Regions from separate parts of the Nocardioides ginkgobilobae genome, predicted to be linked through region 3. Evidence: predicted binding sites of a transcription regulator. Region 3 holds the regulator's gene; each other region holds the start of a gene.

Region 1 (9,719 bases), on a different contig from region 3:
CTTCGAGCTCACCCGGGGCCTGCTCGACGAGCTCGCCGACAGCCCTGTCGGGGACCCGACGCCGCGCTGACGCACGGCCACGCGCCCGAGGCCGCTACCGTCGCGCCATGAGCACCGCCGCCTCGCCCGAGATCGCCGACCTCCTCGACCGCGCCCGGGCGTGGGCAGCAGCGGACCCCGACGCCACGACGCGCGCGGAGCTCGAGGCGATCGTGCGCGAGGTCGAGGCCGGGGGCGACCCCACCGACCTCGCCGACCGCTTCGACGGCACGCTGGAGTTCGGCACCGCAGGCCTGCGCGGCGCCCTCGGTGCCGGCCCCAACCGGATGAACCGGGCCGTCGTGCTCCGCGCGGCGGCCGGGCTGGCGGCGTACCTCCCCAGCCGGGGAGCGGTGGTCGTCGGGTACGACGCCCGCCACCTCTCCGACACCTTCGCCGAGGACACCGCGGCGGTCATGAGCGGCGCCGGGCTCGACGTGTGGCTGCTGCCGCGCCCGCTGCCGACGCCGGTCCTGGCCTACGCCGTCCGCGAGCTCGGCTGCGTGGCCGGAGTCATGGTCACCGCCAGCCACAACCCGCCCCAGGACAACGGCTACAAGGTCTACCTCGGGGACGGCAGCCAGATCGTCTCGCCCGCCGACGCGGAGATCGCCGCCAGGATCGCCGAGGTCGGGGACCTCGCCTCGGTCCCGCGCGGCACCGGGTGGAAGGTGCTCGGCGAGGACCTCCTGGACCGCTACCTCGACACGGTGGCCGGGCTGGCCGAGGACGGTCCGCGCGACCTCGACGTGGTCTACACCCCGCTGCACGGCGTCGGCGGCACCGCCGTCGCGCAGGTGCTGGAGACCGCCGGCTTCGAGCCCGCGCAGGTCGTGCCCGAGCAGGAGGAGCCCGACCCGGACTTCTCCACCGTCGCCTTCCCCAACCCCGAGGAGCCGGGTGCGATGGACCTCGCGCTCGCGTTGGCCCAGGAGCGTGGCGCCGACCTGGTCGTGGCCAACGACCCCGACGCCGACCGGTGCGCCGCCGCCGTGCCCACGCCCACGGGCTGGCGGATGCTGCGCGGCGACGAGGTGGGCGCGCTGCTCGCCACCCACCTGCTGCGCCGGGGCCGCACCGGAGTCCTGGCCACCACCATCGTGTCGTCCTCGCTGCTCTCGAAGATCGCGGCCGCTGCGGGGCAGCCCTACGAGGAGACCCTCACCGGCTTCAAGTGGATCGGCCGGGTCGAGGGGCTGGCCTTCGGCTACGAGGAGGCCCTGGGCTACTGCTGCGACCCCGAGCACGTGAAGGACAAGGACGGCGTCTCCGCCCTGCTGCTGCTCTGCGAGCTCGCCGCCTCGCTCAAGGCCGAGGGGCGCACCCTGCTCGACCTGCTCGACGACCTCGCCCGCGAGCACGGCCTCCACGCCACCGACCAGGTCTCCGTGCGGGTCTCGGACCTCTCGCTCATCAGCGACGCCATGCAGCGGCTGCGCACCTCACCGCCCACCTCGCTCGGCGGCCTGTCGGTGCTGGCGATCGACGACCTCGCGCTCGGCTCGGACGCCCTCCCGCCCACCGACGGCCTGCGGTTCCGCCTCGACTCCGGCGCCCGTGTCGTCGTCCGGCCCAGCGGCACCGAGCCGAAGATCAAGTGCTACCTCGAGGTCGTCGTCCCCGTGGAGCCGGCATCCGAGAACCCCGACCAGGTCGATGCCGTCGAGGCCGCCCGGATCTCCGCCGCCACGCGGCTCGACGCCCTCGGTGCGGACATCCGGCGGGCGGCGGGGCTGTAGGTCCGTCCATCCTCGGTCGAAGGCCCGTCGGGGGCGGACCCTGCGGTGGTCGAGGGGGCGCGCCAGCGCCAACTGCTGGTCGAGGTGCGAGGAGCGTCAGCGACGAGCCGCGAGACCCCGTACGCGGGTCGCTGCCCTGCCCCCGGGGTTGCTCCCTGGGTCACCCTCGGTTGGGTCGTGGCGGGTTCGCGCCGCAGCAGGTCCTGAATTCAGTGAAGGCGTGGTCGCTCTGGGTGCCGCCTGAGCTTCTTGGTTGCGCTCGACTCGACGGTCGCCCGCCGCTGGGGTGCTCGCTTCGGTCGGGCTTCGAGCAAGGCACCCAAGTGTCCCCGAAAAGTGGATCTGACCTGGGGAAACACTGTCGCTCGAACGTGTGTTCGACTACACTTTCACCATGCCCACCAGTTCCCTCCTCGAGGCGATCCGCGCCGCCAAGGCGCGTGAGGACGACGCAGCCCGCGAGCTGCTGATCGGGGTCGCGCAGTGGGCAGATGCGCACACCACCGGTGCGCTGATGCCGGACCTGTACGGCACCTACTCACACCCCGACGACGAGGCGTACGACGCCGCGGAGTCCGCGTGGATCCAGCGGTTCGGGATGCCCGGTGCCGACACCATGCTCGACCTCGCCGGCGCCGGCGCTCCCGAGGTCTCCGACTTCGCCGTCACCGAGCTGTCCACCGCCCTCGGCCGCACGCGCGAGTCCGGGCGCCTGCTCGTAGGTGACGCCATCGAGGCCAAGCACCGCCTCCCCCGCGTCTGGGCCCGACTCGTCGCAGGACAGGTCACCGCCTGGCGAGTACGCCGCCTCGCCCAAGCCACCCGCGGCCTCTCCGAAGCCGCAGCCGCGTTCGTCGACGCCCAGGTCGCCCACGTCATCCACACCGCCGGCCCCATCACCGTGGCCCGGCTCGTCCTCGAAGCATCCGCCCGGTTCGACCCCGAATCCACCGAGATCACCGAGTGCGACACCCGCGCCAACCTCTACTTCGACCTCGACCTCGCATCCCCCGCTACCTCGGTCGGTGCGGCCTCCGCCGTCAGTGCCGACGGACTCCTCGACCGCGCCGACGCCGAGGACCTCGAAGCAGCCATTCGGCAGATCGCCCACCAGCTGCTCCTCGACGGCTCCACCGACGACCTGGCCGTGCGCCGCGCGAAGGCCCTCGGCTACATCGCCCGCGGCCAACACCCCTTCCCCGAAGCGGACGGTGAGGCGAACCGCGACGATCAGGCGACGCAGGACCAGCGAGCCGCCCAGGACGGCCGGGCGACGCAGGATGGACGGGCGACGCAGGATGGTCGAGCAGCGAGCGCCAGCGAGCGTCGTCGAGACCGCGCGACCGACACGCCCACCGGCCCCGGCAGCAACGCCCCCAACGCCCGCACCTCCGCTCGCCGGGTCGTGGTCCTCACCGTCCACCTCTCCGACGCCGCCCTGACCGGCGCACCCCAGATCGACCCCACCACCGGCCAGCTCGGCCTCAACCTCGCCCGCCTCGACAACCACCACCAGCTCCTGACCGCCGACACGGTCCGCGAGTGGTGCCGCACACCCGGCACCCAGGTCATCGTGAAGCCCGTCATCGACCTCCACGACACCGTCGCCGTCGACTCCTACGAGGTCCCCGACCGCATCGCCACCAGGGTCAAGCTCGCCCGGACGACCTGCACCTTCCCGCACTGCCGCCGACCTGCCGAGTCCGCCGACCTCGACCACACCGTCGAGTACTCCGACACCGGCCCACCCGGGCAGACATCGACCGACAACCTCGCGCCCCTCTGCAGGCACGACCACCGCGCCAAGACCCACCCCTCACCAGCAGGCAGACCCTGGGCCGTCCGCGGACTCTCGCCAGGACACTGGATCTGGACCAGCCCCCACGGCAACCAGTTCCTCGTCCACCCCGACGGCACCACCCCACTCTGAGCACCTACACCTGAGCGCGCTCGCAGCCCGACCACCACCCCGGTGGCCGGGCTACCAGCACGCCCCAGGCCGGACAGCGCTGGCCGCGGTGCGAGCGGAGCGAGCCACGAGACCGGGATGACGGAGCAGACGGACGCGACCGAGCCGAGCTGGAGGTCCTCCTCGGCAGCAGGTGCCGGACAGGACCTCCACATCCACACCCGCAGCCCGCCGCCCCCAGACCGCAGCCCTCGGCCCGCAGCCCTCGGCCCCGAAGCATGGTCGAGCAGGCGAGCGCCAACGAGCCGTCGTCGCGACCGCGCGACCGGACCGCGCACCGCCCAGGCGCTCAGTGGGCCGTGGTCACCGAGACCCGTACCGGTCATGGCCGGCACTCACGTGGATCGGACCCAGTCGTGACCGGGTGAGACGAGGTCGAGGGCATCACGCAGCCACGACCTGGCCTCGGGGGACAGCAGGGGCGCGGCGGCGGCGAGGTCGGCCTCGTCCTTCGGGCGCCGTCCCTTGCTCTTCTGCAGGAGCTGCACCTCCGGCGCGAGCACCTGCCGCGCGGGGTCCGAGGCCGGACCGGCCAGCGACGACACCGGACGGCGCAGCCGGGCGTCGCGGCGGTAGACCCAGTCCTCGCCATCCGTGTCGTCGATCATCAGCTGCAGCGCCCACGGCGACGAGGGCGTCGGCCGGCACCAGACGTCGTGGACCCCGACCGGGAGGGTCTCCCCCACGGGCCACGGGCGCAGCGTGCCGGGCGGGTCCGCCGCGTGGACGTCCCACGAGGCGAGGGCGGAGCGGAAGGCCGCCTGGTCCCGTCGCAGCACCAGCACGTCGGTGTCCTCGTGGACCCGCGTGACCCGACCCACGAAGGCGTCGATCGCCCACCCGCCGGCCAGCCACCACGGCGCCCCGACACCAGCGAGCAGGTCCGGCAGCGCAGCAGGGTCCAGCGGCGACCAGGGCAGCTGGTGCGGTTCCACCTCAGAACCAGATGCTGGCAACGAAGAGCAGGGTCGCGGCGGGGACCAGGGCGATCGGCACCCACGCCGGCTCGCGTCGTACGACGGCGGGCGCGGCCTCACCCGCAGCGGCTCGCTTCCCGGCTCGCCCCTCGGCGGCCCGCGCGGCGCGGACGGCCTCCTGGATCCGCTCCTCCACGAAGTCGGCGTAGTCGGCACCCTGGTCGGGCTGCCAGCCCTCGCCCGGCACGGCCGTCATCGTCAGGTCCCGGGTGGTCCGCGCGCGGCGCATGGCCCGGAAGCGGGTCCGGCCGACCGCGGGGTTGGCGTAGCGCTTGTCCGCGACCGTGGCCACCAGCACCTGCTGGACCACGAGCGACTGCACCGCGGCGAGCGGGAGATGCACGGACGAGAACATCCCGCGCAGCACCAGCCACGGCCCCTCGAGCCACACGCGCGGGCGCAGGGCCGCGGCCCAGGCCAGGACGATCGCCAGCACCCCGCCGGTGCCCACGGCCGGCGGGTAGCCCTCGGGCACCAGCACCGCGAGCACGACGGCGGCCACGCCCAGGACGACCGTCACGACCGCGGTGAGCCGACCGCTCGTGGGGGCGAACTCCACCCGCTCGTGCTGGTCGTGGTCCATCGGGCTCTCCTGTGCGTGAGGGGAGGGGCAGGGCGGGCGGGCCGGGCGGCTGGGGGCCCCGCCGAAGGTTGGGGCGCAGAGCGCCGGCAACCCTATGCTGACCCAATGCCCACGATCTCCATCCAGGGAGTCGGCTGGGACCTCTCGGACGCCACCCGGTCCGATGCTGCGCTGCGCCGCTTCCTCCACGGCCTGCCGGGCGTCGACCAGGTCGGGGCCGAGGCCCGCGCCGCCGCTCTCGGCACCCGCTCGATCAAGACCACCGCGAAGGCCCAGGCCATCGACCTGGCGATCCGGATGGTCGACCTGACGACCCTCGAGGGCCAGGACACCCCGGGCAAGGTGCGCGCGCTGGCCAGCAAGGCCATGCGCCCGGACCCGACCGACCCGACGTGCCCTGCCACCGCCGCGGTCTGCGTCTACCCCGACCTGGTCGGGGTGGCCAAGGAGACCCTGACCGACGGAGGACGGCGCGACTCGGACGTCCACATCGCTGCCGTCGCCACCGCCTTCCCCTCCGGCCGCGCCGCGCTCGACATCAAGCTCGCCGACACCGCCGACGCCGTCGAGGCCGGTGCCGACGAGATCGACATGGTCATCGACCGGGGCGCGTTCCTCTCCGGCCGCTACCTCCAGGTCCTCGAGGAGATCGTCGCGGTGCGCGAGGCGTGCACCCAGGGCGAGCGCTCGGCCCACCTCAAGGTGATCTTCGAGACCGGCGAGCTGCAGACCTACGACAACGTCCGCCGCGCGAGCTGGCTGGCGATGATGGCCGGCGCCCACTTCATCAAGACCTCCACCGGCAAGGTCCAGCCCGCCGCGACCCTGCCGGTCACGATGATCATGCTCGAGGCCGTGCGCGACTTCCGCGAGGCGACCGGGCAGATGGTCGGCGTGAAGCCGGCGGGTGGCATCCGCAGCACCAAGGACGCCATCAAGTACCTCGTCATGGTCAACGAGGTCGCTGGCCCCGACTGGCTGGACCCCGACTGGTTCCGCTTCGGCGCCTCCACGCTCCTCAACGACCTGCTGATGCAGCGCACCAAGATGCGCACCGGCCGCTACAGCGGCCCCGACTACGTGACGCTCGACTGAGCCCGGGAGAACAGGCATGAGCATCTTCGAGTACGCACCCGCGCCGGAGTCCCGCGCGGTCGTCGACATCAAGGAGTCCTACGGGCTCTTCGTTAACGGTGAGTTCACGCCCGGTGGCGGCGCCTCCTTCAAGACGGTCAATCCGGCCACGGAGGAGGTGCTGGCCGAGGTCGCCGAGGCCGACGCCGCCGACGTCGACCGCGCCGTCAAGGCCGCCCGCAAGGCCCACGACAAGGTGTGGGGCCGGATGCCGGGCCGCGAGCGCGCCAAGTACCTCTACCGGATCGCCCGGATCATCCAGGAGCGCAGCCGCGAGCTCGCCGTGCTGGAGTCGATCGACAACGGCAAGCCGATCAAGGAGTCCCGCGACGTCGACGTCCCGACCGTGGCCGCGCACTTCTTCTACTACGCCGGCTGGGCGGACAAGCTGGAGCACTCCGGCTACGGCACGACCCCGATCGGCGTCGCCGGCCAGGTCATCCCGTGGAACTTCCCGCTGCTGATGCTCGCGTGGAAGGTGGCGCCCGCCCTGGCCTGCGGCAACACCGTCGTGCTCAAGCCCGCGGAGACCACGCCGCTGACCGCGCTGCTCTTCGCCGAGATCTGCCAGCAGGCCGACCTCCCGCCGGGCGTGGTCAGCATCCTCACCGGCGCCGGCGAGACCGGCCGCGCGATCGTCGAGCACCCGGGTGTCGACAAGGTCGCCTTCACCGGCTCCACCGAGGTCGGCAAGGCGATCGCCCGGGCCGTGGCCGGCACCGACAAGCGGGTGACCCTCGAGCTGGGCGGCAAGGCCGCCAACATCGTCTTCGACGACGCCCCGATGGACCAGGCGGTCGAGGGGATCGTCAACGGCATCTTCTTCAACCAGGGCCACGTCTGCTGTGCGGGCTCGCGCCTGCTGGTCCAGGAGTCGGTGGCCGAGGAAGTGCTCGAGCGGCTCAAGCGCCGGATGGGCACCCTGCGCGTCGGCGACCCCCTGGACAAGAACACCGACGTCGGCGCCATCAACTCCGCCGGGCAGCTGGCCCGCATCCGCGAGCTGTCCGACATCGGCGAGGCCGAGGGCGCCGAGCGCTGGTCGCCCCCGTGCGACCTGCCCTCCGCCGGCTACTGGTTCGCCCCGACCCTGTTCACCGGGGTCTCCCAGGCCCACCGGATTGCCCGCGAGGAGATCTTCGGCCCGGTCCTGTCGGTGCTGACCTTCCGCACGCCGTCCGAGGCGGTCGAGAAGGCCAACAACACGCCGTACGGGCTCTCGGCCGGCATCTGGACCGAGAAGGGCTCGCGCATCCTCGAGGTCGCGGGCCGGCTGCGCGCCGGTGTGGTGTGGGCCAACACGTTCAACAAGTTCGACCCGACCAGCCCCTTCGGCGGCTACAAGGAGTCCGGCTACGGCCGCGAGGGCGGCCGGCACGGGCTGGCGGCATACCTGAAGGGTGGCCAGGCATGAGCAGGATCGACGTCCGCAAGACCTACAAGCTCTTCATCGGCGGCGCCTTCCCGCGCTCGGAGTCGGGCTACTCCTACGTCGTGAACGACCACCAGGGAGCCTTCGTGGCCAACGCCGCCCTCGCCTCGCGCAAGGACGCCCGCGACGCCGTCGTCGCCGCCCGCAAGGCCTTCCCGGGTTGGTCGAGGCGCACGGCCTACAACCGGGCGCAGGTGCTCTACCGGGTCGCCGAGGTCATGGAGGACCGCCGCCCGCAGTTCGTCCAGGCCGTCCAGCAGTCCGAGGGCCTGTCGGGCGGCAAGGCCGAGGGCGTCGTGGACGCCGCGGTCGACCGGCTGGTCTGGTACGCCGGCTGGGCCGACAAGCTGGCCCAGGTCGTCGGCAACGCCAACCCGGTCGCCGGTCCGTTCTTCAACCTCTCGACCCCCGAGCCGACCGGTGTCGTGGCCGTGCTGGCCCCGCAGCGCTCCTCGCTGCTGGGTCTGGTCTCGGTGCTGGCCCCGGTCGTGGTCAGCGGCAACACCGCCGTCCTGGTCAGCTCCTACGAGCGCCCGCTCCCGGCGGTGAACCTGGCCGAGGTCCTCGCGACCAGCGACGTGCCGGGCGGCGTGGTCAACATCCTCACCGGCAGCGCGGCCACCGTCGCACCGTGGCTGGCCTCGCACATGGACGTCAACGCCATCGACCTCACCGGTGTGGCCGGTGACACCGCGCTGGCCGCCGAGCTCGAGGTCGCGGCGGCCGACAACCTCAAGCGCGTCCGTCGCGCGCCTGCGGCCGAGCCCGACTGGACCCTCGACCCGGGTTTGGAGCCGATGACGGCGTTCCTCGAGGTCAAGACGGTCTGGCACCCCATGGGGGTCTGAGCACGGTGCGCGCGCGGGTCATCGTCCTGGCCGGCCCCTCGGGGTCCGGCAAGTCCCGCCTCGCCGCCCGGCTCGGGCTGCCGGTGCTGCGGCTCGACGACTTCTACAAGGACGGCGACGACCCGACGCTGCCGCGGATCGGGCACGGCGCCAACGCGGGGATGGTCGACTGGGACCACCCCGACTCCTGGCTGCCCGAGGACGCCCTCGCGACGATGGCGGCCCTGTGCCACCAGGGCCGCGCCGAGGTGCCGGTCTACGAGATCTCGGCCAACGGCCGCTGCGGCTCTCGGCTGCTGGACCTGGCGGGCAGCCCGCTCTACGTCGCCGAGGGGATCTTCGCCCCCGACGTCGTCGCCCCGGCCCGCGAGGCCGGCATCCTCGCGGCGGCGTACTGCGTGCGCCGCTCGGCCGCGACCACCTTCGTGCTCCGGTTGGTGCGCGACCTCAAGGAGCGCCGCAAGCCGCCGCTGGTCCTGCTCACCCGGGGCCTCGGTCTGGCCCAGGCCCAGCGCGGCGTGGTCGCCGACGCCGTGGCCAAGGGCTGCACCCCCGCCTCGCCCGACGAGGTCGTGGCAGCCGTCGAGGGCCTCGGCTCCGAAGCACTGAGGTGATCGCACCGGACGGACTGCCCTGGGGCCGGCTTCGCCAGCCGGACCAGCTCTCCTGCGGTGCCGCCTCGCTCGTGGTCGCCCGGATGCTCGCCGACGAGGTGTACGCCGAGCGCGTGCTGCCCCGGTTCGCCGACGAGGTCCTCGCGACCCACCGCGACGTCGTGGGCTGGTGGCCCCGGGCGCTCGGCACGCCCCCGTGGGCACTGCTGCGCCACCTGCCGGGCCACCACCGGCTCGTCACCCGCCCGTCGTTCGACCGGGTCCTCTCCGCAGCCGCGCGCGGCCCGGTCGCGGTCTACGTCGGCAACCGGCTGCTGCCCCGCCACGTCGTGCTCGTCGTGGCCGCCGCCCCGGAGGCGTGGGTGGTCTACGACCCGGCCCGGG
Region 2 (9,719 bases), on a different contig from region 3:
CGCCGACCTGCGCGGCCGATTCCGCTGGATGGGGCTCTACACCCAGCGCAAGCCCGGCATCGACGGCGGCCGCACCGGCTCGATGGAGGAGGAGGAGCTGGACGACCGCTTCTTCATGATGCGCGTCCGCACAGACGGCCAGGTGCTGGACGCCGAGGCGCTGCGGACCCTGGGCTCGATCAGCACGGAGAAGGCCCGAGGCACTGCTGACATCACCGACCGCAACAACATTCAGTACCACTGGATCGACATCGTGGACGTGCCATCGATCTGGGAGCGCCTGGACGCCGTGGGCCTCACCAGCCTGGAGGCATGCGGCGACGGGCCGCGCCCCTTCCTGGGCTCTCCCGTGGCCGGCATCGCCAAGGACGAGCTCATCGACGGATCCTCCGCGCTGGCCGAGATCAAGCGGCGCGCCCTCGACAACCCGGAGTACTCCAACCTCCCGCGCAAGTACAAGACCGCCCTCACCGGTCACCCGAGCCATGACGTGGCTCCGGAGATCAACGACGTCTCGTTCGTCGCGACCGTCCATCCCGAGCACGGCGTCGGATTCGACGTCTGGGTCGGCGGCGGTCTGTCCACCAACCCGATGCTCGCGCAGAAGCTCGGCGTCTGGGTGTCCCTCGACGAGGTGCCGGACGTGTGGGAGGGCGTGACCGCGATCTTCCGCGACTACGGCTACCGCCGGCTGCGCTCGCGGGCTCGCCTGAAGTTCCTGGTCGCCGACTGGGGTGTGGAGAAGTTCCGCGAGGTCCTGGAGAAGGAGTACCTCGGGCACCCGCTCGTCGACTGCCCCTCCCCCGAGGTGCCGGAGCGACAGGGCGACCACATCGGTGTGCACGAGCAGAAGGACGGGCGGTTCTACGTCGGCGCCGCTCCGGTGGTCGGCCGAATCGACGGCGCAACGCTGAGCGGCTTGGGCGACCTGGTCGAGCGGCACGGCACGGACGGGGTCCGGCTCACGGCCTACCAGAAGCTGGTAGTGCTCGGCGTGCCCGGGGATCGCACCGACGCCCTGGTCGCCGACCTCGAGACCATCGGCCTCACCGCCACGCCCAGCAACTGGCGGCGCAACACCCTCGCTTGCACCGGCATCGAGTTCTGCAAGCTGGCCATCGTGGACACCAAGCAGCGCGCGATGGACCTCATCGGCGTGCTCGAGCAGCGCTTCCCCACCCTCGACACCCCCATCTCCGTCAACGTCAACGGCTGCCCCAACGCCTGCGCCCGCACCCAGGTCGCCGACATCGGCCTCAAGGGTCAACTGGTCACGCACGAGGGCGAGCAGGTCGAGGGCTTCCAGGTCCACCTGGGCGGCGCGCTGGCGATGGGCGCCAACTTCGGGCGCAAGCTGCGCGCGCACAAGGTCACCAGCGCCGGGCTCGACGACTACATCACCGCTGTGGTCACCAACTACCTGGCCGACCGCACCGACGGAGAGTCCTTCGCGACCTGGGTGCACCGCGCCGACGAGGAGCTGCTCAAGGGCGACAAGGTCCTCTCCGCGGCGGACGGCACCGGGGTCGCCTGATGTCCGAGCGCGCCGTCCCCTTCCACTGCCCCTACTGCGGCGACGAGGAACTGCGTCCGCACGCCGCGGAGCACGGCACCTGGGAATGCCACTCCTGCCGGCGCGCCTTCTCCCTGCGGCTGATCGGGCACCTCGCCCCTCCGCCGTCCGCACCGGGAGGAACCTCATGACATCTGCCACCACCCGCGCCGCACGTGCCCAGCGCGGCATCGAGACCGAGGGGCGCTCCCCCGAGGAGCTGCGCGAGCTGGTGTCCCACTGGGGCGCCGAGCTCGAGCTGGCGCCCGCCGAGGACATCATCGAGTGGGCCGCGGCCACCTTCGGCGAGCGCTTCTGCATCACCTCCTCCATGGGGGACGCCGTGCTGGCCCACCTGGCCGCCAAGGTCGTGCCGGGCATCGACGTGGTCTTCCTCGACACCGGCTACCACTTCGTGGAGACCCTCGGCACCCGGGACGCGGTCGAGGCCACGATGGACGTCAACCTGATCACGATCACGCCGCGGCAGAGCGTGGCCGAGCAGGACGCGACCGAGGGCAAGGACCTCTTCCGCACCGACCCCGACCGCTGCTGCTTCCTGCGCAAGGTGCAGCCGCTCCAGGAGTCGCTGGCCGGCTACGACGCCTGGGCCACTGGCCTGCGGCGGGCCGAGACCCACCACCGGATCATCGCGCCGGTGATCGGGTGGGACGCCAAGAAGCAGAAGGTCAAGGTCTCCCCCATCGCCCGCTGGTCCGACGAGCAGGTCGACCGGTACGTCGCCGAGAACGGCGTGCTGGTGAACCCGCTGGTCTACGACGGCTACCCCTCCATCGGCTGCTTCCCGTGCACCCGTCGGGTCGCGCCGGGCGAGGACGCCCGCAGCGGCCGCTGGGCCGGCACCGGCAAGACCGAGTGCGGGATCCACGCCTGACCCGACCCCGGACCACCTCTCCCCACCGACCACCAGCAACAACGAGCACCATCCGCCGACAGCGCCGTCGCACCGCAGGACACCGATCACAGCAGATCCACACAGAAGGAGGAACCCGATGGCAGCCCCCGCCCTCGTGGCCCTCGCCCACGGCAGCCGTGACCCCCGCGCGGCCGCAACGATCAAGGCCCTCGTCGACGAGGTCCGCGCCGTGCGACCCGACCTCAAGGTGGAGGCGGCCTTCCTGGAGAAGTCGCGCCCCGGCCTGCAGACGGTCGTGGACCGCCTGGTGCGCTCCGGTCACGACGAGATCGTCGTGGTCCCGCTGCTGCTGACCCACGCCCAGCACGCCTCCGTCGACGTCCCGGCGGCGCTGGCCGAGGCCTCCGAGCGCCACCCCGGCCTGCAGATCCACGCCACCGACATCCTCGGGCTGGAGGCTTGCTTCCTCCAGGTCCTCGACGTCCGCATGCGCGAGGCCCTCGCCCGGGCCCGGGTCCGCGAGCTCGACGCCCTCGTCCTGGCCGCCTCCGGCTCCAGCGACCCGCTGGCCAACCAGGCCGTCGCTCGGCTCGCGCGGCTGTGGGGCTCGCACCACAAGCTCCCCGTGACCGCGGCCTTCGCCGCGGCCGCCCCGCCGGCCACCGGCGAGGCCGTGCGCGCCTTCCGCGCCGAGGGACGCCGCCACATCGCGGTCGCCTCGCTCTTCCTCGCGCCCGGTGCCACGCCGGACCGGGCCGCCGAGCTGGCCCTCGAGGCCGGTGCCATCGCGGTGTCCGAGCCCCTGGGCGCGCACCCCGAGGTCGCGCGGGTCGTGCTGGCGCGCTACGCCGTCGGCGCCGTCGAGCTCGTCCCGGTCTGACTCAGCGCACGAGGCGGTCGAGCAGCCGCTGCAGCTCCGCCCCCGGGTCGGTGGTCATCCCGCCGTGCACGGGGCCTGGCTGCAGCACGGTGCTGCGTGGCGCCTTGAGGAAGCCGAAGCGGGTGCCGAGCGGCTGCGAGGCCGCCGCTCCCCCGCGCTCGTCGCCGGCACACACGCCGTCGACGAACGCCAGCCCCTCGCAGAGCCGGCTCACGTCGAGGTCGGGGAAGACATGCTGCACGCGGTCGGTGTCGACGTGCCAGGCCGCCTCGAGCAGGTCGCGGGCCTGGCAGTAGAGCACCACGCCGACGTTGAGGAACTCCTCGCGCTCCACGCGCGGCACGCAGCGCAGCACGACGTACTGGTAGGGCAGCAGCTCGCTCACCGCCGACCTCCCGCCGTGCCGGCCCCGGGAAGCCAGGCGCGCGAGCCCAGCCGCGCGGTGAGGAAGGCGACGTACGCCGCGCGCAGCTCCTGCGGGGACTCCGCGCCCGGCACCGGCTCGAGCCACGCGTCGGGCACCAGCGCCAGCACCTCGGCCAGCACCTCAGGGCCCAGGAGCGCGCGCAGCTGCTCGTCGAGGCCCTCGAGGTCGCCGACACCGTCGCGCAGGACGTGGTCGGAGCCGTCCCAGGGCTGGTCGGCGAAGCGCTGCGCGGCACCCTCGCGCTCCAGCGAGCCGCCAGGCCAGCCGTGGTGGAAGTAGAGCGAGGCACCGTGGTCGATGACCCACAGGTCGCCGTGCCACACCAGCAGGTTGGGGTTGCGCCAGGAGCGGTCGACGTTGGCGCAGAAGGCGTCGAGCCACAGCACCCGCGCCGCCTCCTCCGGCACGGCCGTGCGCTGCTCGTCGGTCCACCCGAAGGCGCCGGGCAGGAAGTCGATGCCCAGGTTGTCCCCCGCGCTGGCGTTGAGCAGGTCCTGGACCTCCTCGTCGGCCTCGTAGCGGGCGATGGCCGGGTCCAGGTCGAGCACCACCAGGCGCGGGGTGCGCAGCCCGATGCGGCGGGCGATCTCGCCGACCACGACCTCGGCCACCAGCACGCGCAGGCCCTGCCCCGCGCCGCGGAACTTGCAGACGTAGGTGCCGAGGTCCTCGCCCTCCACCACGCCCGGCAAGGAGCCGCCCTCGCGCAGGGGCGTGACGTAGCGGGTGACCCGGACGCCTTCGAGGGCGGCCGGGTGGTCGTCTGGGAGGTCCGGTGGGGCAGTCACGCGGTGGAGTCTGGCAGGTCCTCGCGACCGGCCTGCGCCAGCTCGTCGCGGACCACGGCGAAGGCCATGGCGGAGCCGTAGCCCTTGCGCGCCAGCATCCCGACCAGGCGCCGGGTCGCGGTGACGTCGTCGACCCGGCTCAGCGTGCGCAGCTTCTTGCGCACGAGCGCTCGTGCCGCCTGCTCCTCGGTCTCGGGGTCCAGCTCGTCGAGGGCCCCGCGGGCCACCTCGTCGTCGACGCCCTTGCGCCGCAGCTCCTGCGCCAGGGCCCGACGGGCCAGGCCCTTGGTCGACTGGCGCCCCGAGACCCAGGCGCGGGCGAAGGCCTCGTCGTCGACCAGCCCGACCTCCTCGAACCGGTCCAGCAGCCGCTGGGCGAGGTCCTCGGGGACCTCCTTGGAGCGCAGCTTGTCGCTGAGCTCCTTGCGGCTGCGGGCCCGGCCCGTGAGCTGGTCGAGCAGGATCGTGCGGGCGACCGACTCGGGGTCGGCGTCCGGGCCGGCCGCCACCGGGTCCTCCGGTGGCGGCGCGGCACGGTCGTCGGTCCGAGGTGCTGCCCGTCGGGTCCAGACGTCGACGCCCAGGCTGACGTCGCCGGCCCAGTCAGGGGCGGGACGGGTCTCGGGGTCCATCCTCAGAAGTCGTCCACACCGATCGGGTCGGCGGGCGCCTCGGCGTCGACCGTCGGGCCGACACCGAGCTTCTCGAGGATCTTCTTCTCCAGCTCGTTGGCCAGGTCGGGGTTGTCGCGCAGGAAGGTCCGTGCGTTCTCCTTGCCCTGGCCCAGCTGGTCGCCCTCGTAGGTGTACCAGGCACCGGCCTTGCGCACGAGGCCCGCCTCGACGCCGACGTCGATGAGGCCGCCCTCGCGGGAGATGCCCTTGCCGTACATGATGTCGAACTCGGCCTGCTTGAACGGCGGGGCCACCTTGTTCTTCACGACCTTGACGCGGGTCCGGTTGCCGACCATCTCCTGGCCGTCCTTGAGCGTCTCGATGCGGCGCACGTCGAGGCGGACCGAGGAGTAGAACTTCAGCGCCCGACCACCGGTCGTGGTCTCGGGCGAGCCGAACATGACGCCGATCTTCTCGCGCAGCTGGTTGATGAAGATCGCGGTGGTCTGGGAGTTGTTGAGCGCACCGGTCATCTTCCGCAGGGCCTGGCTCATGAGCCGCGCCTGGAGACCGACGTGGCTGTCGCCCATCTCGCCCTCGATCTCGGCCCGCGGCACGAGTGCGGCCACGGAGTCGATGACGATGAGGGAGAGCGCACCGGAGCGGATCAGCATGTCGGCGATCTCCAGGGCCTGCTCACCGGAGTCGGGCTGGGAGACCAGCAGGGCGTCGGTGTCGACGCCGAGGTTCTTGGCGTACTCCGGGTCCAGCGCGTGCTCGGCGTCGATGAAGGCCACGATGCCGCCCTGGCGCTGGGCGTTGGCCACCGCGTGCAGCGCGACCGTGGTCTTTCCGGAGGACTCCGGGCCGTAGATCTCCACGACGCGCCCGCGGGGCAGGCCGCCGAGGCCGAGGGCCACGTCGAGGGCGATGGCCCCGGTGGGGATCACCTCCAGGGGCGCGCGGGTCTCGTCGCCCAGGCGCATGACCGAGCCCTTGCCGAACTGCCGCTCGATGTTGGCGAGCGCTGCATCCAGCGCCTTGTCGCGATCTCCACCAGCCATGGTGTTCTTCCTCGTCTCTCGTCGTGGGCCAGGCACATCGACGACGCTAGGGCGAGCCACCGACAACGCCTGATCAGCGTGTCGTGGGGTGTGGACGACCTCGTCCCGCGCCGTGCCTGTGGACAGCACGCTAGCCGAACACCTGTTCGACACGGGCGCACGACACGCTGCGCGCCGGCCTCCCTCAACCCTGCCCGTCCGACCGCCTCCGCAGCACGGTGACGACCAGGACCGGCAGGACCACGCCGAGGAGCACGAGCGCCACCAGCACGAGGTACCCGGCGGTGTAGTCGCGGTCCAGCAGCGTGGCGTTGTCGGGGGCGTTGTCGCGACCGAAGCCGCCGAGGAAGGGAACGGCGAGCAGCGTGAGGCTCCCGAGCACCACGAGCCCCGCGGCCGCGGCGGGCCGGGCCAGCGGCGGCAGCAGCCGCGCGCCGACCCAGCACAGGGCCAGCACCGCCGGGGCGAGCAGCAGGTCGTGCACCACGACCCCTCCCGCCAGCCAGAGCACCGCGTCGAGGTTCCCGGCGGAGTCCTGCCGGGACAGCAGCAGCCACCCGCCGTACGCCGCGAGCAGGACGCCGAGGGCGCCGAGGCCTGCGCGCCCGCGGCTCACGCGAGGACCTCCAGCCGCGACAGCCACTTGGTCTGCAGTACGCCCGGCCGGTTGGGGGCGATCAGCCGGGCGGGGTAGCCGTGGTCGAGGTCGAGTGGCTCCCCGGCCAGCGCGAGGGCCACGAGCGTGCGGTCGTCGTCGGCGAAGTTCCCCTGCAGCAGCGTGCGGGCGAAGGCACCCCGCTGCTGCAGCGAGGTGACCTCGACCTCGGACCCGGCGGGCGCGTCCACGAGGTCGAGCAGGTCGCGCAGGCGCACCCCGGTCCACGCGGCCGAGGCGCTCCAGCCCTCGACGCAGGCGATCGGCAGCCCCTCGGTGCGCTGCGGCATCGCCAGCAGGTCCTCACGGGCCAGCGAGACGCGGCGGGTGCCCCTCACCACCTCCAGCCGGTACGCCGGGTCGACGGCGGTCTCCGTGACCCCGGCCGCGCGCGCGGTGCGGTTCACGGGCACCCCGCCGGGACCCTCGCCCGAGCGGACCCCGAGCACCGAGACCTGGCGCAGCCACGGGACGGTCGAGCCGGCCGTGGCCAGCACCGCCAGCGCGCTGGCGGTCCAGGTGGCCCGCAGCAGGCCGCGACGTCCCAGGGCCCCCTGCTCGGTCGCCGTCGGCCGGTCCAGCGCGGGGTCGTCGACATCACGGCGCAGCGCCTCGCGGATGGTCGGTGCCTTGATCGCCAGGTGGAGCAGCAGGGCCCCGATGGCCACCCACGCCAGGGCGTAGTGCGTGCGGCGGAAGGAGAACTCCCAGGGGTACCACTGGGTGGAGTTGAGCAGCCCCGTGGTGAGCAGGAAGACCGAGGAGGCGACGAGCACCGCGTTGGAGGCGCGCTCGCCAGCAGCCCGCAGCCGGGCGCCGGTCCCGGCCGGGAGGGACTGCAGCAGCAGCGGGAAGACGGTCCAGAGCTTCACCAGCAGCAGCGGGACCGAGGCGATGCCGGTGGTGACGTGCAGCCCCTGGGTGACCCGGTAGCCCCACGCCGGGCTGGTCGGGAAGGGCACCGGCTGGGAGGGGTCCTGCGCGTAGTGGCTGACCAGGCCGGTCAGGAAGCAGATGCCGAAGCTGATGCCCAGCCACCGCCCGACCCGCGCCGACACGGCAGGTGAGCGCAGTCGCGACGTGAAGCCGTGCTCGCCGGGCAACCTCGGCCGGGGGCTCACGTCGGCGACTGTAGTACCGCCACCCAGCGGCCGTGCCCGAACGGCGCACGGACCGCGACCCGGAGCCCCGCCGAGGCGGCGAGGTCCGCGACGCCGTCGAGCCCGACCACCGACCACCGGAACGGCCGGCTGAGGGAGCCCGCGGCCTCCAGCCGTGCCCACCGGGTAGAGGTCGGGACGCCCGGTCCGGCCAGCTCGACGACGATCCTGCCGCCGGGGGCGACCACGTCGCGGAGGCGGCGCACCAGCGCCGCGGGGTCACCACCGATGCCGATGTTGCCGTCGGCCAGCAGCGCGGTGGTCCACAGCCCTTCCTCGGGCACCGGGTCGAAGACGCTGGCGTGCACGGCCGGCACACCGCGGGCCCGGGTCTGCTCGACGGCCTCGTGGACCACGTCGAGCCCCAGCACCCGCTCCCCGCGCTCGGCCAGCCGGGCCGCGAGCCGCCCGGGGCCGCAGCCCACGTCGAGGGTCGGCCCGTGGCAGTGGGACAGCAGGGCGTCGTCGGCGGGGTCGGCGCGCCGCGTCCACTCGTGGACCGGCAGGTCGGTCGGTCCGCCGTCGAGCCCCAGGACCCGGCACGGGGCCCCGCGCAGGGCATGGGCGAACAGGCTGCTGAAGGAGCGGTCCGCACCACCACGTCGCAGGTCCGGGGCTGTCTCCTCGGCCAGGCTCATGCGCCCACCCCCCACAAGGCGTGCCAGCGTCGGGCGAAACGTGTGCCCGGCACCGCGCGGGCGACCGCGTCGGCGTCGGAGACCTCGTCGACGTCGCGCAGCACCGTCGTCGTGCCGACCGACAGCCCGCGCGCGGCCAGGGCGGCAGCGGTGTCGCGGTGCGTGTGCGCGGTCGACATGGGGACTCCCGCCAGGGCCGCGGCGTCGCGCGGGTCGCGCAGCCCCAGGACCCACCAGCCGCCGTCCTCGGCAGGCCCGAGGACGGCGTCGTGCTCCTGCAGCACCTCGGCGGTCGCCTCGAGCAGCGCCGGGGTCAGCTGGGGGGTGTCCATGCCGACCTGGACGACCGGGCCGGGACCGCTCGCGGCGACGTCGGCGTGCGCGGCCACCAGCCGCTCGGCGAAGTCCTCGCCGCGCTGCTCGTGCACCGTCCAGCCGGCCACGGCCGCGAGCAGGTCGGTGGACGCGACGGCACCGGCCAGGTCGCCGGCCAGCGCCAGGTGGCAGTGCTCGGCGCCGTACGCCGTCGTGCAGGCCTCGAGGGTGTCCAGCAGTGCGGCCGCGGCGAGCCCCGCGGCCTGCTCGAGACCGACGTCGGCGCCGAGGCGGGTCTTGACCTGGCCGGCCACGGGGGCCTTGGCCACGACCAGGGCGCGCACCGCCGCGCCGGAGCGGCCGCTCACCGCAACACCCGGGCGAAGTCGCGGGCGGTGCGCAGCGTGCCCCGGACGGATCCCGACACCTTGGAGCGGGTGCCCTCGGCACGCGGGTGGTAGTCGACGTCGCGCTCGCTGACCCGCCACCCGGCCACGGTGAGCTTCTGCAGCAGCTCCACGGGGTAGCCGAAGCGTCGGTCGCGCACGTCGAGGTCCAGCAGCGCCTGGCGCCCCATGACGCGCATCGGCGCGATGTCGTGGGCGGCCATCTGCAGCCGCCGGCGCAGCCACCACACGATGAGGGCGTTGCCGAGCCGGGCGTGCCAGGGCCACACCCGCCTGTCGACCGGCCGTCGTCGGCCGAGCGCGGCGTCCGCGCGCCCGGACCGCACGTCGTCGAGCAGCGGC
Region 3 (9,719 bases):
GCGGGCACCAGCAGTCGCTGGCCGGCGACGAGCATCCCGCCGTCGAGGTTGTTGAGCTCCTGGATCGTGCTGATCATGGCGCGCACGTCGCCGTCGTCGGTGCGGGCCGCGGCGATGTCCCACAGGGTCACGCCGCTGCCCACGACGATGACGTCGGTCGGGACCGGCTCGCCCTTCTCCGCGGTCGCTACCGAGACACCGGCGAACGCCACCGCGACGGCCACCGCCACCAGCAGACCGACCAGGAAGACCACGAGCCGGCCGCGACGGGTCAGCCGCAGCTCACCGCGACGGCCGTCGGCGTACGTCGCGGGGCGGGAGGTGCGGGTCGGGGCTGCTGCTGCGGGAAGGACCATGGTGCTCATCGGGATCTCCTGGGGAAGGCGGAGTGGGCTGCGCACCGATGTCTACTGACGGCCACCGACAGTCCCGGTGTGGCGCCGGTCAGGGAGGACCGGCGACGACTCCGGAGCTGCGGCTCGACCACCAGTTCGATCGAACACGTGTACGAGACTAGATCAGGTGTTCGAACGAGATCAAGGGGTTGGGCGAACAGATGTTCGACCTCATCCCTGCGGGCGAGCCCGCCCCACCCGGGTCAGCGCGTGCGCAACGACCGGCGCCCCTGCGCGGCGAAGAGCGCCGTGCCGCGGGCCGCGAGGCCCGGCGCGAGGGAGACGGAGCGCATGAGCGCACCACGCCACACGGGCACCGTGCGCACGACCCGGTCGGACCCGACCATCCCCACGGCGACCTCGGCGATCTCCTCGACCGTGAGGATGCGTCCGCCGGAGTGGACCAGGGCGGCACCCAGACCCTCGGGGTCCTGGGCGTCGAGCATCGCGGTCCGCACGCCGTCGGGGCAGACCGCGTGCACGCGCACCGAGCGCGGCGTCTCGGCAGCCACGGACATGCTGGCCGAGACCGCGGCCGCCTTCGTGGCGGCGTACACGCTGTAGCCCGGCACGGGGCCCAGTCCGGACAGCGAGGCAATGTTGACGATGTCGCCCCCGGCGGGGCCGAAGCCGTCGAGAGCCGCGCGCATCCCCCAGAGCACCCCGAGGACGTTGACCTCGACCACCCGGCGCACCTGCTCCTCGGACAGCTCCGAGAGCCGGCCGTCGTCACCGACGCCCGCGTTGTTGAACCACGCCGCGAGCCGGCCGTGACCGGCGGCCACCTCGGCCGCGTGCCGGTGGGCAGCGGGGTCCCGGACGTCGTGCGCGAGCCCCGCGACCGCACCGATCTCGTCCGCGGTGGTCGCGGCTCCCGCGCCGTCGACATCGGTCACCACCACCGACCACCCCTCGCGCACCAGGCGCTCGGCGATGCCCCGCCCGATCCCGCGGGCCCCTCCGGTCACGACGGCGCTGCGCTCGTTCACCCCCGCAGTCTCCCGTACGTCGGCGCGCGCGACGCCGCTCGTCCCAGCCCCCGGTCGCACGCCCCTCCGGCGACCGGCGCGACACGCCGGTTCGAACACATGTTTGATCGTTGTCGGTCCCGGGGCCTAGCGTGACCCCACTGGGTCCGACCCCTCGGACCCACCTGCGCCCGCACCCGCGCCACCCCCTGGAGGACCCATGGCCACCAGCCACGACGACCCGGCCACCGGCAGCACCGACACCCCGGGCACGCCCGGCACCCCGGGCGCGGTCACCACGCTGCCCGACGGGCCGCCCGACGCCAGCGGTCTGACCGCCCGGCAGACCAAGGTGCTGGAGACCATCCGCGACGCCGTCGCGCTGCGGGGCTACCCGCCCAGCATGCGCGAGATCGGCCAGGCCGTCGGCCTCACCAGCACCTCCTCGGTGGCCCACCAGCTCAAGGTGCTCGAGGAGAAGGGGTTCATCAAGCGCGACGGCAGCCGCCCCCGCGCGCTTGAGGTGTTCCTGCCCGAGTCGATGGCCGCCCGCCGATCGATCTCCTCGGCCGACGACACCGGCATCGACGAGACCGGGGTCGGCGACTCGCTGCCCGCCGCCTCCTACGTCCCGGTCCTGGGCCGGATCGCCGCGGGCGCGCCGATCCTCGCCGAGGAGCAGGTCGAGGACGTCTTCCCGCTGCCCAAGCAGCTCGTCGGCGACGGCCAGCTCTTCCTGCTGGAGGTGCGAGGCGAGTCGATGATCGACGCCGCGATCTGCGACGGGGACTACGTCGTGATCCGCCAGGCGCAGACCGCCGACAGCGGCCAGATGGTGGCGGCCATGATCGACGGCGAGGCCACGGTCAAGACGCTCTCGCGCAAGAACGGCCAGGTCTGGCTGCTCCCCCACAACGACGCCTTCGACCCGATCGACGGCACGCACGCCACGATCCTCGGCATCGTCACGGCGGTGCTGCGCAAGGTCTGAGGGTCTCGACGCCCGCTCGCCGGCGCGTGTCCGAGGGGTGAACGGACGGTGCTCACATCACGGAACCCATGACGTAGCCAGCCGGGTGTCGTTGGATGAGGCGTGATCTCGATCCAGCACTCCCCCGGGCAACCCGAGCACGCGTCGAGCGAGCCGGCACGACAGGGTCAGGCCCTCCCCCGACGTACGGTCTTGGCCACCGGAGCCGTCGCCGCCACCGCGGTGACCGCTGCGGGTGCCGCGCTCGCGAGCAGCCCGGCCCGCGCGGCCGACGGCACCGCGGACCGGGCCGGCGACACGTTCACGCTGGGGAAGCGTGAGCACCGGGTCTTCCAGCACGGCGTCGCCTCCGGCGACCCGCTCCCCGAGGCCGTCCTGCTCTGGACCCGCGTCACGCCCACTCCCGAGGCGACGCCGGGCTCGGGCAGGGGCGGGCCGGTCACCGTGCGGTGGGAGGTCGCCCGCGACGCACGGTTCCGGAAGGTCGTGAGCAGCGGACGCTTCCGCACCAGCGCCGCCCGCGACCACACGGTCAAGCTGGACGCGAAGGGCCTGCGGCCGGAGACCGAGTACTTCTACCGGTTCAGCGCGCTGGGCCAGCGCAGCCCCATCGGTCGGCTGCGCACCGCTCCGGGCGAGCGGGCCACCCCCGACAACCTGCGTCTCGGCGTGGTCTCCTGCGCCAACCTCGAGGCCGGCTTCTTCAGCGCCTACCGCGGTCTCGCCGAGCGCGACGACCTGCACGCGGTGCTGCACCTGGGCGACTACCTCTACGAGTACCCCACCGGCGACTACGGGCTGGGCCCGGACAACGTCGTCGTGCGTCCCCACGACCCGCCCACCGAGATGGTCAGCCTCGAGGACTACCGCCGCCGGCACGCCAACTACAAGAGCGACCCCGACCTGCAGGCGCTGCACGCCCGCTACTCCTGGATCGTGACCTGGGACGACCACGAGGTCACCAACGACCAGTGGAAGGCCGGCGCGGAGAACCACCAGCCGGGCCCTGCCTCCGAAGGAGGAGAGGGCGACTACAAGGTGCGGCGCGCCCGCGCCCACCGCGCGTACGACGAGTGGATGCCGGTCCGGATGGACGGCACCGCGCGGCTCGACGACGGCGCCCGGCTCTACCGGCGCCTGCGCTTCGGCGACCTGGCCGAGATCTCGATGCTCGACCTGCGCACCTACCGCGACGAGCAGGTCGCGACCGCCCTCCCGACCCCCGTGCCTGCCCTCGAGGCCGAGGTGAGCGACCCCGAGCGCACCATCACCGGTACGCGGCAGATGGAGTGGCTCAAGGACGCCCTGAGCCGCGGCAACCGCACCGCGCAGTGGAAGGTCATCGGCAACCCGGTGATGATCGCGCCGGTCACCTTCGCCGACCTGCCCAACCAGCTGCTCGACCCGATCAGCGACGTGACCGGTCTGCTCCCGAAGGACGGGCTGCCCTACAACGTCGACCAGTGGGACGGCTACACCGCCGACCGGCGCGAGGTGCTGGGCCACATCCGCGACAAGCAGGTCAAGGACGTGCTGTTCGTGACCGGTGACATCCACTCGGGGTGGGCGTGCGAGCTGCCGCTGGACACCTCCACGGTGCCGGTGGTCGGCGACTCCTACGGGGTGGAGTTCGTCTGCGCCTCGGTGACCTCCAACAACCTCAAGGACATCACCGGGGCCCCGCAGGCCTCGCCGCTGGTGGAGACCACGATCCTGGCCAACAACCGGCACATCAAGTACCTCGACTTCGACTCCCACGGGTTCTCCGTGCTGGACATCACCGCCGAGCGCGCCCAGATGGACTGGTACGTCATCGGCGACCGGGCGGTCGCCGACACCCCGATCACCTGGTCGGTGAGCTACGAGACCCGCGCCGGCACCGGCCGGGTCACCCCCGTCGACGCCCCCCTGGAGGCCTGATGTGCGGCTGCGGTGACGTCCAGCACGGTCCGGCGACCCGCGAGCGCCGGCTCGCGGAGCTGCGCGCCTCCCGACGTACGGTCCTGACCGCCGCGTCCGGGTTGGCCTTCTCCTCGGCGCTGGCCGCCGGCACCGCTCCGGCCGCCGCCGCGGGCCGGAGGTCGGCCGGGGACGCCGCGGACCTGCGCTGCTACGTGCTCGTCGTCGACGGCTGCCGCCCCGACGAGATCGACAGCGGGCTCACACCCAACCTGCTCGCGCTGCGCGAGGAGGGCATGTGGTGGCCCCGCGCGACCTCGATGCCGGTGATGGAGACCATCCCCAACCACGTGATGATGATGACCGGCGTGCGCCCCGACCGCTCCGGCGTGCCGGCCAACTCCTTCTTCGACCGCGAGCTCGGCGAGATCCGCGAGATGGACCAGCCGAGCGACATCAAGGTGCCGACCGTCATCGAGCGGCTCAACCGCCGCGGCCTGACCACCGGCACGGTGCTCAGCAAGGAGTACCTCGTCGGCATCTTCGGCGAGCGGGCTACCCACCGATGGGAGCCCGAGCTCTACATCCCCATCTCCGAGCACGCCCCGGACCTGCTCACCTACAACGCGCTCACCTCGATGGTCGACGAGCTCGACCCGAACCTGGTGTTCGTGAACCTCGGCGACATCGACCGCTGGGGACACACCGACCTCACCGGCACCACGCTCCAGGTCATGCGCCGGGCCGCGCTGCTGCAGACCGACACCCTCGTCGGCCAGTTCATCGACTCGCTGAGGTCCAGCGGTCGGTGGGAGAGGTCGATCGTCATCGTCCTGGCCGACCACTCGATGGACTGGTCGATCCCGACCAACGTCGTGTCACTGCAGTCCGCGATGGACGCCGACCCCCTGCTGGCCGGCAACGTCGTCATCGCCGACAACGGCGGCGCCGACCTCGTCTACTGGACCGGGCCGGGCAACCGTCTCGACCGGGCCGTGCGGCGCATCCAGGAGATCGCCGAGGCCACCCCCGGCGTCCTCAAGGCCTGGGACCGACGTACCCCGTGGCTGCGGCTGGGGCCGGAGTCCGGCGACGTCGTGGTCTTCTGCCAGGCCGGGTGGCGCTTCTCCGACCCCGACCCGGTCACGAACAACCCGATCCCCGGCAACCACGGACACCCCGCCACCCGGGCCATCCCGTTCTTCATCGGTGGCGGGCACCCGGTCGTCGAGCCCGGCAAGGTCTCGCCCAAGCACGCCCGCACCGTCGACGTCGCACCCACGATCGCGGACTTCTTCGGGCTCCCGGTCGGCAGGCGGAGGTACGACGGGAAGTCGCGTCTCTGAGCAGGCCGATCAGCCGGCGGAGGCGGCGAGCCGGGTGAGCGCCTGCCGCACGACGGCGGGGTCGGTGGTGGTCCACATGGGCGGCAGGCTGGCCTTGAGGAACGAGCCGTAGCGGGCGGTGGCCAGCCGCGGGTCGAGCACGGCCACGACGCCACGGTCGGAGGTGGTGCGGATCAGCCGCCCGGCGCCCTGGGCCATGAGCAGGGCCGCGTGGGTGGCGGCGACCTGCATGAAGCCGTTGCCGCCGGCCTTGTCGGCGGCCCGCTGCCGCGCGGACATCAGCGGGTCGTCGGGCCGCGGGAACGGGATGCGGTCGATGAGCACGAGCTGGCAGGTGTCGCCGGGGACGTCGAGGCCCTGCCACAGCGAGAGCGTGCCGAACAGGACCGTGTGGTGGTCCTCGACGAACTGCTTGGCCAGCTCCGGCAGTTGGGCGTCGCCCTGGGCCAGCGTGGTCAGGTGCGGCAGCCGCGCGCGGACGGCCTCGGCGGCGGCCTCGGCGGCTCGGCGCGACGAGAACAGCCCCAGCGTGCGGCCGTCGGCGGCGTCGACCAGCTCGGCGATCTCGTCGAGCTGGGCCTGGCCCAGGCCGTCGCGGCCCGGGGACGGCAGGTGCTTGGCGACGTAGAGGATGCCTTGGCGCCCGTAGTCGAACGGCGAGCCGACGTCCACGCCGCGCCACGGCAGCACCCCGTCGTCGGTGCGCGGCTCGACCGGCGCGTCCTCGGACGTGACCCGCTCCGAGGGCTTGAGCCCCACCGAGGCCGCGACCGACCCGAAGTCGCCGCCGAGCATGAGGGTCGCCGAGGTCATGACCACGGTCTTGTCCGAGAGCAGCTTGGAGCGCATCTGCCCCCACACCTGCAACGGCGCGACGCAGAGCCGCGGCGCCATCCGCTCGGTGCCCTCCGAGAGCCACAGCACGTCGGACTCCAGGTCGGCGGCCATCCGCTCGGCGACGGCGAAGACGTCCTGCACCGAGCCCTTGGCCTGCTGGCGACCGGGGTCGGCGTCGCCCTCGCCCGGCTTCTCCCGGGGGAAGCCGGAGAGGCAGGCGCGGGCCGCGTCGCGCACCAGCTGCAGCGCGTCGCCGAGCTCCTCGGTGAGGACGTCGATCCGTCCCGGTGCCGTGCCGGAGAGCGCGTCGCGCAGGGTCTCCCCGGCGTCGGCCAGGTCGTCGGCGGGGTTCGAGGCGCCCTCGGCCTGCACGTGCTTGCGGGCCCGGCGCGCGGCGCGCTCGACGTCGGGCGCGGTCAGCTCGTCGGTCGCAGCCTGGGTCACCCGGGCGACCAGCTCGTGCGCCTCGTCGATCACGACGGCGTCGTACTCCGGGATCATCGGCACGCCCTCGATGGCGTCGATGGCCAGCAGCGAGTGGTTGGTGATGACCAGGTGGGAGCGGTGCGCCTTCTCCCGGGCCAGCTCGGCGAAGCACTCCTGACCGAAGGGGCAGCGCGCGGCGGAGAGGCAGTCGCGATGGCCCACGGAGACCTGGCGCCACTCGCGGTCGGTGTGCCGCGGGGCGTTGTCGCGCTCGCCGGAGCCACCCTGCTCGGCCTCCTCCTCCGCCCACGCCCGCAGCTCGAGGACCTTCTGGCCCATCGACCCCTCGGGCATCTGCACGAGCGCGCCCTGGTCGTCGGGGACGCCCTCGCGGATGCGGTGGAGGCAGGCGTAGTTGGAGCGTCCCTTCAGCACGGCGTACGACGTGTCGACCCCCGGGCTGCCCTTGACGGCCTCCATGAGTCGCGGCACGTCACGCTCCACGAGCTGGTGCTGCAGCGCGAGCGTGGCCGTGGCGACCACGACCCGCTTGTCGTGCAGCAGCGAGGGCACGAGGTAGGCCAGCGACTTGCCGGTGCCGGTGCCGGCCTGCACGAGCAGGTGCTGCTCCTCGGCGAGGGCCCGCCCGACCTCCGCGGCCATCTGCACCTGGCCCTCGCGGGTGGCGCCACCCAGCGCCTGGACGGCCGTGGCCAGCAGCTCACCCACGCTGGTCCTCGGCTCCGTCACGACGAGCACCCTAGCCGCGGCCGGGGACGCTCCCGGCCTCGGCGTCAGCTGCCTGTGGACAGCCGCGCTGCCACCGCATCGCCGAACGTCGCGTGCCCGGCCGGGGTCAGGTGCAGCAGGTCCGGCAGGTAGTCCAGCCGCAGGTCGCTGACCGCGAGGAACCGCACGTCCCGCTCCGCACAGAGCCGCTCCAGCAGCCCCTCCACCCTGGCGACGTACACCGCCCGGGCGGGCGCGGCCGCGGGGCCGACGACGGTCACGGGGTGCTCGGCGGTGGCGGCCAGGACGCGGTCGAGGCCGGCGGTGATCTCCGCGTCGGTGCTGTCCCAGTCGTTGAGTCCGCCTGCGACCACGACCGGGGTGCCGGGCGGGACGCTGCGCACCGCGGCAGCGGCCCGGGCGCCGAACGAGACCCTCGGCCCGCACCCGGACGCGCCGGAGCCGAAGCCGGACCCGGAGAAGCCGGCGACGTGCACCCGGCCGGGGAGCCGCGAGGGCCACGAGCGGGCGGGGTCGTCGAGGCCGAGGCCGGCGGTCCAGGAGTCGCCGACCACCAGCACGTCCGCCCCGGAGCCGGTCACGGCCTCGGCGCGGGCCAGCGAGTCCGCGGCGTACTGGTCGCAGCGGGCCGGCTTGGTGCCGGTGGCGCGCTCGACGGTCACCACGCCGACGAGGCCGACGAGGACCACGGCGCAGAGCAGCGCCAGGGCGCGGCGTCGCGGTCTCGACCCCTGCTCGTCGCCGGCGGTGCTCGCGGGAGAGACCCCGGCGACGGCGCGCGGGGGCGCGGCGCTCACCGCCCGACCAGCCGGGGCGGTCCCCCGGTGGACCATGCGCCCATCCTGGGGCCTGCCGGCCCTGCGCGCAGGGGAACGGGGCGGACGGTGACGACATCGTCACCGGCACGTGACCGCCGGCCTGCGACCCAGGGTCGCCAGCGGGCCTACAGGGCCTACAGGGCCTACAGGGCCTGCAGCAGCCTCAGGAGCTGGCCGCGACGGCGTACGCCGCGAGGTCACCCGCGAGCGACTCCGACGCCCGGCCCTTCACCAGCGTGCCGTCGGCGGTGTGCTCGAGCGACTCGATCTCCCCGGCCCGGTGGATCCGGTCGACCAGGTCGCCGCGGCTGTAGGGCAGCAGCACCTCGAACTCGACGGCCGGCCGCGGCAGCTCGGCCTCGACCCGGGCCAGCGCCTCGGCGATGCCCTGGCCGGTCTTGGCGGAGACGACCACCGAGTGCGGCTCGCGCGCCTGGAGGCGGGCGATGACCATCGGGTCGGCCGCGTCGGCCTTGTTGATGACGATGAGCTCGGGCACGTCGAGGGCGTCGATGTCGGCGAGCACCTCGCGCACCGCGGCGATCTGCCCCTCGGGGTCCGGGTGGGAGCCGTCGACGACGTGCAGCAGCAGGTCGGCGTCGGCGACCTCCTCCAGCGTCGAGCGGAACGCCTCGACCAGCTGGTGCGGCAGGTGCCGGACGAACCCGACGGTGTCGCTCATCGTGTAGACCCGGCCGTCGGCGGTCGTCGTCCTGCGGGTGGTCGGGTCGAGGGTCGCGAACAGCGCGTCCTCGACGAGCACCCCGGCGCTGGTCAACCGGTTCAGCAGCGAGGACTTGCCGGCGTTGGTGTAGCCGGCGATCGCGACACTCGGCACCTGGCCGGCCTGGCGCTGGGAGCGCTTGGCGTCGCGGGTGACCTTCATCTGCTTCAGCTCGCGGCGCAGCTTGGCGATCCGGTCGTTGATCCGACGGCGGTCGGTCTCGATCTTGGTCTCACCGGGGCCACGGCCACCGATGCCGTCACCGCCGGCGGCGCGGCCACCGGCTTGGCGCGAGAGGTTTCCACCCCAGCCGCGCAGGCGCTGCTTCATGTACTGCAGCTGCGCCAGCTCGACCTGCGCCTGGCCCTCCTTGGACTTCGCGTGCTGGGCGAAGATGTCGAGGATCAGCGCGGTCCGGTCGACGACCTTGACCTTGAGCCGGTCCTCGAGGTTGCGCAGCTGGCTGGGCGCCAGCTCGCCGTCGCAGATCACGGTGTCCGCGCCGGTGGCGCGCACGATCTCACCGATCGCCTCGACCTTCCCGCGACCGACGTACGTCGCCGGG

The links. Region 3 encodes LexA, which represses DNA repair genes until DNA is damaged. Its sites were predicted from a motif close to TCGAACANNTGTTCGA; they were not measured.
Region 1: the regulator LexA is predicted to act here: its motif matches at 2,144-2,159, upstream of ACYVID_RS08760 (HNH endonuclease signature motif containing protein).
Region 2: the regulator LexA is predicted to act here: its motif matches at 6,337-6,352, upstream of recA (recombinase RecA).

Annotation. Positions count from the first base shown of each region.
Region 1 is NZ_BAAGUS010000007.1:54,290-64,008, forward strand. Features, by position in the region: gene ACYVID_RS08750 (biliverdin-producing heme oxygenase) at 1-70, shown strand, start outside; gene ACYVID_RS08755 (phospho-sugar mutase) at 108-1,778, shown strand; gene ACYVID_RS08760 (HNH endonuclease signature motif containing protein) at 2,173-3,708, shown strand; gene ACYVID_RS08765 (nucleotidyltransferase domain-containing protein) at 4,083-4,682, opposite strand; gene ACYVID_RS08770 (hypothetical protein) at 4,684-5,307, opposite strand; gene deoC (deoxyribose-phosphate aldolase) at 5,413-6,402, shown strand; gene ACYVID_RS08780 (aldehyde dehydrogenase family protein) at 6,419-7,855, shown strand; gene ACYVID_RS08785 (aldehyde dehydrogenase family protein) at 7,852-8,721, shown strand; gene ACYVID_RS08790 (ATP-binding protein) at 8,727-9,335, shown strand; gene ACYVID_RS08795 (hypothetical protein) at 9,332-9,719, shown strand, end outside.
Region 2 is NZ_BAAGUS010000004.1:75,727-85,445, reverse strand. Features, by position in the region: gene ACYVID_RS05515 (nitrite/sulfite reductase) at 1-1,534, shown strand, start outside; gene ACYVID_RS05510 (phosphoadenylyl-sulfate reductase) at 1,701-2,447, shown strand; gene ACYVID_RS05505 (sirohydrochlorin chelatase) at 2,566-3,309, shown strand; gene ACYVID_RS05500 (DUF3037 domain-containing protein) at 3,311-3,694, opposite strand; gene ACYVID_RS05495 (HipA family kinase) at 3,691-4,524, opposite strand; gene ACYVID_RS05490 (regulatory protein RecX) at 4,521-5,156, opposite strand; gene recA (recombinase RecA) at 5,159-6,202, opposite strand; gene ACYVID_RS05480 (hypothetical protein) at 6,387-6,818, opposite strand; gene ACYVID_RS05475 (molybdopterin-dependent oxidoreductase) at 6,815-7,978, opposite strand; gene ACYVID_RS05470 (class I SAM-dependent methyltransferase) at 7,975-8,655, opposite strand; gene ACYVID_RS05465 (TIGR04282 family arsenosugar biosynthesis glycosyltransferase) at 8,652-9,338, opposite strand; gene ACYVID_RS05460 (glycosyltransferase family 2 protein) at 9,335-9,719, opposite strand, start outside.
Region 3 is NZ_BAAGUS010000013.1:102,715-112,433, reverse strand. Features, by position in the region: gene ACYVID_RS13255 (LysM peptidoglycan-binding domain-containing protein) at 1-365, opposite strand, end outside; gene ACYVID_RS13250 (SDR family oxidoreductase) at 599-1,384, opposite strand; gene lexA (transcriptional repressor LexA) at 1,584-2,354, shown strand; gene ACYVID_RS13240 (alkaline phosphatase D family protein) at 2,547-4,274, shown strand; gene ACYVID_RS13235 (alkaline phosphatase family protein) at 4,274-5,599, shown strand; gene ACYVID_RS13230 (ATP-dependent DNA helicase) at 5,609-7,525, opposite strand; gene ACYVID_RS13225 (SGNH/GDSL hydrolase family protein) at 7,657-8,445, opposite strand; gene hflX (GTPase HflX) at 8,594-9,719, opposite strand, start outside.